One region of the Rathayibacter soli genome, then DNA from elsewhere that is predicted to be linked to it. Evidence: predicted binding sites of a transcription regulator. Region 1 holds the regulator's gene; the other holds the start of a gene.

Region 1 (3,405 bases):
GCCGCGGCAATCACATCCAACGACAACGGCGTTCCTGTCGGATTGTTCGGCGCACACAGCAGGATGACGTCGGGGTGAGTGCGATTGATCCACTCGACAGCATGCGCGGGCGACACGCTGAACTCGTCGCCGCGGTCCCCCGCGACCCACCGCGTTCCGGTTCCGTTCGCCAGGATCGGGTACATCGAGTACGTCGGAGCGAAGCCAAGAACGCTCCTTCCGGGCCCGGCGAATGCTTGCAGGATCTGCTGCAAGACTTCGTTGGACCCGTTGGCTGCCCAAATGTTGTCAGCCGTAAGTCCATGACCGAGATAGCCGGCAAGCGAGTGCCGCAGTTCGGTGAATTCACGATCCGGATAGCGATTCGCGCGACCGACCGCATCCGACAGCGCCGCAACGATGTCCCGCGCAACGGCATCGGGGATCGGATGCGTGTTCTCGTTCACGTTCAACGCGACCGGCACATGCTTCTGCGGCGCCCCATACGGAGCCTTTCCTCGCAGGTCGTCACGCAGTGGCAGATCAGAAAGTGAACTCACCCCTCAATGCTAGAGCTTCGGCGCTGCCTCGCCGGGCCCACAGAACCGCGGTCAGCGGTCGTACTGAGCCGGGATGGCAAGACGCTGGCCGGGCACGAGCACCGACGTGGACAGCTGGTTGAGATCGGTGATCGCAGCGACCACGTCGCGCGGATCGGCGGACGGGGCTACTGTTTCGGCAATCTTCCACAGTGACTCTCCGGTCGTCACAGTCACGTGCGAAAACGAAGTGGTGTTTCCACCGCCGGACGCTGCGGCCGCTGCCCCATTGAACCCAAAAGCGAGCAGTGCGGCGAGCAACGGCGTCGCGGTCAGTACCGTCAACACCACACGCCCGCGTCGGGTGAGACGCAGGCGCATTCGCGCTGCCGGTGCGATGCTCGCGGTGCTCATGACTGCCTCCTGGCCGCTTCGTCGGAACCGGTCGCACCGTTTCCGGTGAGGCCGACCCGAGTGAATTGATTCGTATCCGGCGTTCGGCCGGAACCGCCGGATACGAAACTCTGTTCCGAATATATCTTCGAAGTCACGTGATTTCAACCCTATCTTCGTACAAATGTCAAAAAAGTTTCAGACACGCTCGAACAGGTGTTTGCCTTGTGGCGGTTCAGCAGATACAGTTTCGACTGTCTGGATCACATGCAACCAGGCACCACCGACATTCGGTTATCCGAACGGTGTTTGCTCATCCGAATCGAGCGGTCGCATGGCGAGAAGGGACGCACGACGTGGCGAGCAAGGGCGACGAACCGAAGCAGCGGGGCACCCGGCGGCGCAAGTCTCTGAGTGAGAAGCAACTGTCGATTCTGGACTTCATCCAGAGGTCGGTGAGCCAGCGCGGTTATCCGCCCAGCATGCGCGAGATCGGCGATGCCGTCGGGCTCGCCTCGCTGTCCAGCGTTACACACCAGCTCAACCAACTCGAGTTGAGCGGCTATCTTCGACGCGACCCGAACCGTCCGCGTGCCCTCGAGATCTTGATCGACATCCCCAGCACAACCGGCGACAGTGCGGACTTCGAGAATTCGACCCCGGTCGGCGACGCCGCCATGGTGCCGCTGGTCGGCCGAATCGCTGCCGGCATCCCGATTACTGCGGAAGAGCAGATCGATGAGGTCTTCCCGCTGCCGCGCCAGCTTGTCGGAAACGGCACGCTATTCATGCTCAAAGTCGTCGGAGAGTCGATGATCGACGCCGCGATCTGCGACGGCGATTGGGTCGTCGTTCGTCAACAGAGCGATGCCGAGAACGGCGACATCGTTGCGGCGATGCTCGACGGCGAAGCCACGGTCAAGGTCTTCCGCCAGCGCGACGGTCACACCTGGTTGCTCCCGCGAAACAGTGCGTTCGAACCGATCGTCGGCGACTTCGCCGATGTACTCGGCAAGGTCGTCGCCGTGCTCCGCTCCGTTTAGAGTCTCCCGCGCCCACGTTTCGATCTCGTCAGTGGGCACGGACCGTGCGCACAGGCAGGCAAGCGGGTTAGACCGCCACGGCGTTTGCGCGCACGGCGCGCGTCGCCTCCAGAATGTTCTTCAACGACGCCACAGTCTCGTCATAGCCGCGCGTCTTGAGCCCGCAGTCCGGGTTCACCCAAACTTGTCGCGGCGGGATCGCATCCAGCGCCTTCTGCAACAGTTCGGTCACCTCGGCGACCGACGGCACGCGGGGCGAATGGATGTCGTAGACGCCCGGCCCGATGCCGTGATCAAACCCGCTGGTCTTGATGTCGGCAACGACCTCCATCCGGCTTCGTGCTGCCTCGATGCTCGTCACATCCGCGTCAAGGTTCTTGATGGCGTCGATGACCACACCGAATTCCGAATAACACAGGTGCGTGTGAATCTGCGTCTGCGCTTCAACACCTGCGGTGGCAAGCCGGAACGATCCGACCGACCAGTCGAGGTAGGCGGGCTGATCCTTCTTTTTCAGCGGCAGCAGCTCGCGCAGCGCCGGCTCGTCGACCTGGATGATCCGGATGCCCGCGGCCTGCAGATCCGCAATCTCGTCCCGTAGAGCCAGCGCGACCTGGTTGGCCGTGTCGCCCAGCGGCTGGTCGTCGCGCACGAACGACCAGGCAAGGATCGTCACAGGGCCGGTGAGCATCCCCTTGACCGGTTTCGTCGTCAGCGATTGCGTGTAGCTGGACCAGCCCACGGTGATCGGGTTCGGCCGCGAGACATCGCCCCAGAGGATGGATGGACGCGTGCAGCGACTGCCGTAGGACTGCACCCATCCGTTCTGGGTCACGACGAAGCCGTCGAGGTTCTCGGCGAAGTACTGCACCATGTCGTTGCGCTCGGGCTCCCCGTGGACGAGCACGTCAAGGCCGATCTCCTCCTGCAGGTCGATCACGCGACGGATCTCGGCCTCCATGGCCTCGCGATAGTCCGCCTCGCTGAGGTCTCCTTTTGCGAAGTGAGCACGGCTCCGGCGGATCTCGCCGGTCTGCGGGAACGACCCGATGGTCGTTGTGGGCAGGAACGGCAGGTCGAGCGCTGCATTCTGGGCAACGACGCGATCCGCATAGGCACCGCGGTGGAAGTCGGCTTCTGACAGCCCGGCGATACGCTCACGCACGGCCGCGACCCGCACGCCTGTGGCGTTGTGTCGCTGTGCAAGTGCCGCGGATGCCGCGTCCAAGTCACTCTGGATCTCCTCGTGCCCGTCATCCAAACCACGAGCAAGAACCGCGACTTGGCCGACCTTCTGATCGGCGAAGGCCAACCAGCTCTTCAGTTCGTCGGAGAGCCGAGGCTCATCGTCAACATCGTGCGGTACGTGCAGGAGCGAGGTCGATGTGGCTGCGGCGACGTTAACCGTCAACGCGAGCAGACTCTCCAGCTTGCCGAACGCCGCTTCGAGG
Region 2 (3,405 bases), 340 kb from region 1:
TGCATCCTGAATGTTCCCGGGGTACGCGATGCGTTGCAAGCGACGAAAGCCCGGGTGGTCGGGGTCTCCCCGATCATCGGCGGGAGCGCCGTGCGGGGCATGGCCGATCAGTGCCTGGAGACGATTGGAGTCGAGACGAGTGCTGCGGCGGTCGGCCTGCACTATGGCGGTCGCAGTGCCGGCGGCGTTCTCGACGGCTGGCTCGTCGACGAGGTGGATGCCGCGGCCGTGCCAGCCGTTGAGGCTGCCGGGCTTCGGGCGGCCGCGGTACCGCTCTGGATGCGAGACACGGCGACGTCGGCTGCGCTCGCTGCCGAGACGCTCAAGTTGGCCGGCTTCGCTGACTGACGCCTTCAATTCGGCGGGTCAGAACTCTATCTCAGTTCGGCGGCAGAGCAGTCACGGTCGCGGCCTCGACCTTAGCCAATGGGCTCCTGGCGACAAGCCCGCTGGACAGCACGCGACGCGTCGCGGCGCCGAGCCCGGGGTCGAGTGAGAGTACGCGTTGCATGTCCTCGGCGGAGTCGATGTCGAGCCGCAACGACGATTCAGCGGGCAGTTGAAGCAGAACGTGGCCGGCCGCCTGGTGTTCGGCGCACGAGTCGACGCCGAAGTGCGGCTCGATGACCGCCCCTGGGGCCGCGGTGATCATGGTCGTTCCCGTGCCGTCGTGATCGGCGACCAGGGTGAGGGCGGTTCCGGTGTGAAACAGCGCGACGGATTCGGCGAGGGCGTGCGCGAGATCATCGGGTTGCAGTGCTGCAACATCCCCGACCATCGCTGCGGTGAACGCGCGGTCGTCAATATTTCTCGCCTGCCGGATGCCGTGGGAGACTGCCGCGTTCAGCCCGCCTCCCGGGTCCGCAACGATGATCAACTCGGTGCCGGCCTGTTGTGTACCGGTCTGTTGTGTACCGGTCTGTTGTGTACCGGTCTGTTGTGTGCCGAGCCTCGGTGCGCCCGATTCTTCACTTAGGATCGCCTCCGCCACGTTGGGTTCATTCGACACCACAATGATGCGTGTGACGGCCGCGACCGCGCGCACGGCGCGCACCGTGTCGGTGAGAAGCGCGATGGCCAATGCGGCCCGACGAGCATCGTCGAAGTTCTCGGCGAAGCGGCTCTTGGCGTGCGGCGCACCCTTGAATGGGATGACGACCGACCAGTGTGGCCCGGCGCTCATCGGCCGGCCGCGGCTTCCTGTTCGAGGAGTGCGCGCAAACCGTTGGCGAATTCAACCTTGCCTCCGTGGGCGGGATGCCGCACCCGCGTCACGGACTCCCCCGCCTTGGTGATGCTGCGGTAGCCGATGTTGCCGACGGCGACGGTCGTCTCGATCGAGAAAAGCTCCCGGAGATCACGCCAGATCGGCAGGCCGAGTGCAACTTCTGCGGTGGACGGCGTGCGGTTGCTTTGCGGGTTTCCCGGTCGATGCGGGTGCAGCGGGTATGCGCTCCAGAGCAGGGGCAGGAAGTCGAGATCTGCCAGCACATTCCACATCACGGTGGAGGTCGGTTCTGCCGACGCGTGAGGAAAATCGGCGGGTATCTCGTAGCCGTTCTCGGGGCCGAAGAGGCCGAAGCATCCGGAGTTACTGCCGAGGAGTGTGCGATTGGTGAACGGCACACCGGTGATGCGCATGCCTCGATAGCCGGGTGCCTCGCCGACCAGCAGCACACGCGGTGCGCGGTCGAGCATCGACTGCAGGTAGAGCTCGAGATTGTGCCGGCGCAGTGCGCTGTCACCGGTTCCTGCGAACATGTTGACGCTTGCAGGGCCGACGGGAACGCGCGCGAGATGGTCGACGAAATCGGCGATCGGTCGGCTGACCATCACCACTCCCCTTCGGCTATCTGTTCGATTCGGGCCGCACCGTTCAGACATCCGCACATGATTGCAGGATAGTCTGCGTCACTGACAATCCACGGCCCGAGGCAGAGCGCGAACCATGGTTATGCGCAATTGACATGCTCGAACATATGTTCGATCATTGAAGAATGAACTCCGCGCTCGCAGCACTCGACTCCCCCGGCCTGCCGGTGGAGCAGACAGCTGCGGGCTTGGTGGCAGGGGCGGCGGCGGGGCGCTCCGCAGCTGCGGAGCTGACAGCGCAGGAATCGGATCAGGTGCGGGCTCTGCAGTCGCGCATCTCCCAGATGCAGCGGCGGAAGCTGGACACCACGGCGCTGAGCACACTCGACGCGTTCGCTCCCCTTCTTCCGGGTGGGGCGTTGCAGACCGGGGTCGCCTACGCCGTTTCCGATTCGATGAGCCTGGTGATGGGGCTGCTGGCCGGGCCGAGCCGATCCGGTGCGTGGTGCGGTGTGGTCGGGGTGCCCGAGTTCGGGGTGGAGGCCGCCGCCCGGTTCGGCATCGACCTGGAGCGGCTCGTACTGATTCCGGAACCGGGAACGCACTGGCTCACGGTCACCGCGGCACTGGCCGACGCCCTGACCGTCGTTGTGACCCGCCCCGCCACGCGAGTGAGCGATGCGGATGCCGCGCGGCTGAGCGCGCGCTTGCGTGGTAAGGAGACAACCCTGATCGCTCTCGGCGAGTGGCCGCGCAGCGAGGTGAGTCTCACCGTGGCGGCCAGTAGCTGGGATGGGCTCGGGCGGGGTCACGGCTATCCGGTTGCGCGGCAACTGACGGTCGTGGCGTCCGGTCGCGGAGGGGTGGGGCGCTCTCGTAGCGCTCGACTGTGGCTGCCCGATGAGCATGATGCGATCCGTGCGGTCGACAGCACGATCGATGAGCTGCCGCGCACGCTTGAGGCTGTGGTGTGACCATGCGTGCCATGGTGCTCTGGTGCCCGGACTGGCCGGTGCGGGCACTGCAACAGGCAGGACTGGCCCCCGGATCCGGATCGCCGGCGGGATCATCCTCGGGGCCGGAATCATCCTCGGGATCGCCGTCGCGGGATGCCCCCATCGCCGTGATCGAGAAGGGCAGAGTTTTCGCCTGCTCGGCTTCTGCACGCAGCGAAGGGGTGCGCAGAGGGCTGCGGTTGCGAGAGGCGCAGGCGCGCTGTGCAGACCTCATCGTGTTCCCCTACGACGCCGTGCACGACAGCAGAATGTTCGAAGCGATTCTCGCCACGATCGAGCAACTCATGCCCGGAGTCCAGTCGATCCGGCCGGGGCTCTGCGCGATTCGTGCACGAGGCCCGAGCCGATACTACGGCGGAGAACGGCCGGCGGCCTCCGCACTGCTCGGGGTGCTTGCCGAACAGGGCATCCCCGATGCTCAGCTGGGTATTGCAGACGGGCCGTTCGCCGCAGAACACGCGGCTCGACTCGCCGGCACGGGCCGGATCAGTCAGGACACGATCGGCACGCGCACGACCAGCACGAGCACGACAGGCACCGGCACGACCGGCACGGGTTTGGCGCGTACAACTCGCAT

What was found. Region 1 encodes LexA, which represses DNA repair genes until DNA is damaged. Its sites were predicted from a motif close to TCGAACANNTGTTCGA; they were not measured.
Positions count from the first base shown of each region.
Region 2: QU604_RS10375 (DnaE2-dependent mutagenesis accessory factor ImuA') is a predicted target of LexA. The motif match lies at 1,972-1,987, and genes of this name have one in related genera.

Region 1 is NZ_CP133020.1:1,911,847-1,915,251, reverse strand. Features, by position in the region: gene QU604_RS08690 (histidinol-phosphate transaminase) at 1-539, opposite strand, end outside; gene QU604_RS08685 (LysM peptidoglycan-binding domain-containing protein) at 591-932, opposite strand; gene lexA (transcriptional repressor LexA) at 1,268-1,954, shown strand; gene metE (5-methyltetrahydropteroyltriglutamate--homocysteine S-methyltransferase) at 2,022-3,405, opposite strand, start outside.
Region 2 is NZ_CP133020.1:2,250,791-2,254,195, forward strand. Features, by position in the region: gene cofD (2-phospho-L-lactate transferase) at 1-348, shown strand, start outside; gene cofC (2-phospho-L-lactate guanylyltransferase) at 380-1,183, opposite strand; gene QU604_RS10370 (uracil-DNA glycosylase family protein) at 1,180-1,833, opposite strand; gene QU604_RS10375 (DnaE2-dependent mutagenesis accessory factor ImuA') at 1,998-2,786, shown strand; gene QU604_RS10380 (DNA polymerase Y family protein) at 2,789-3,405, shown strand, end outside.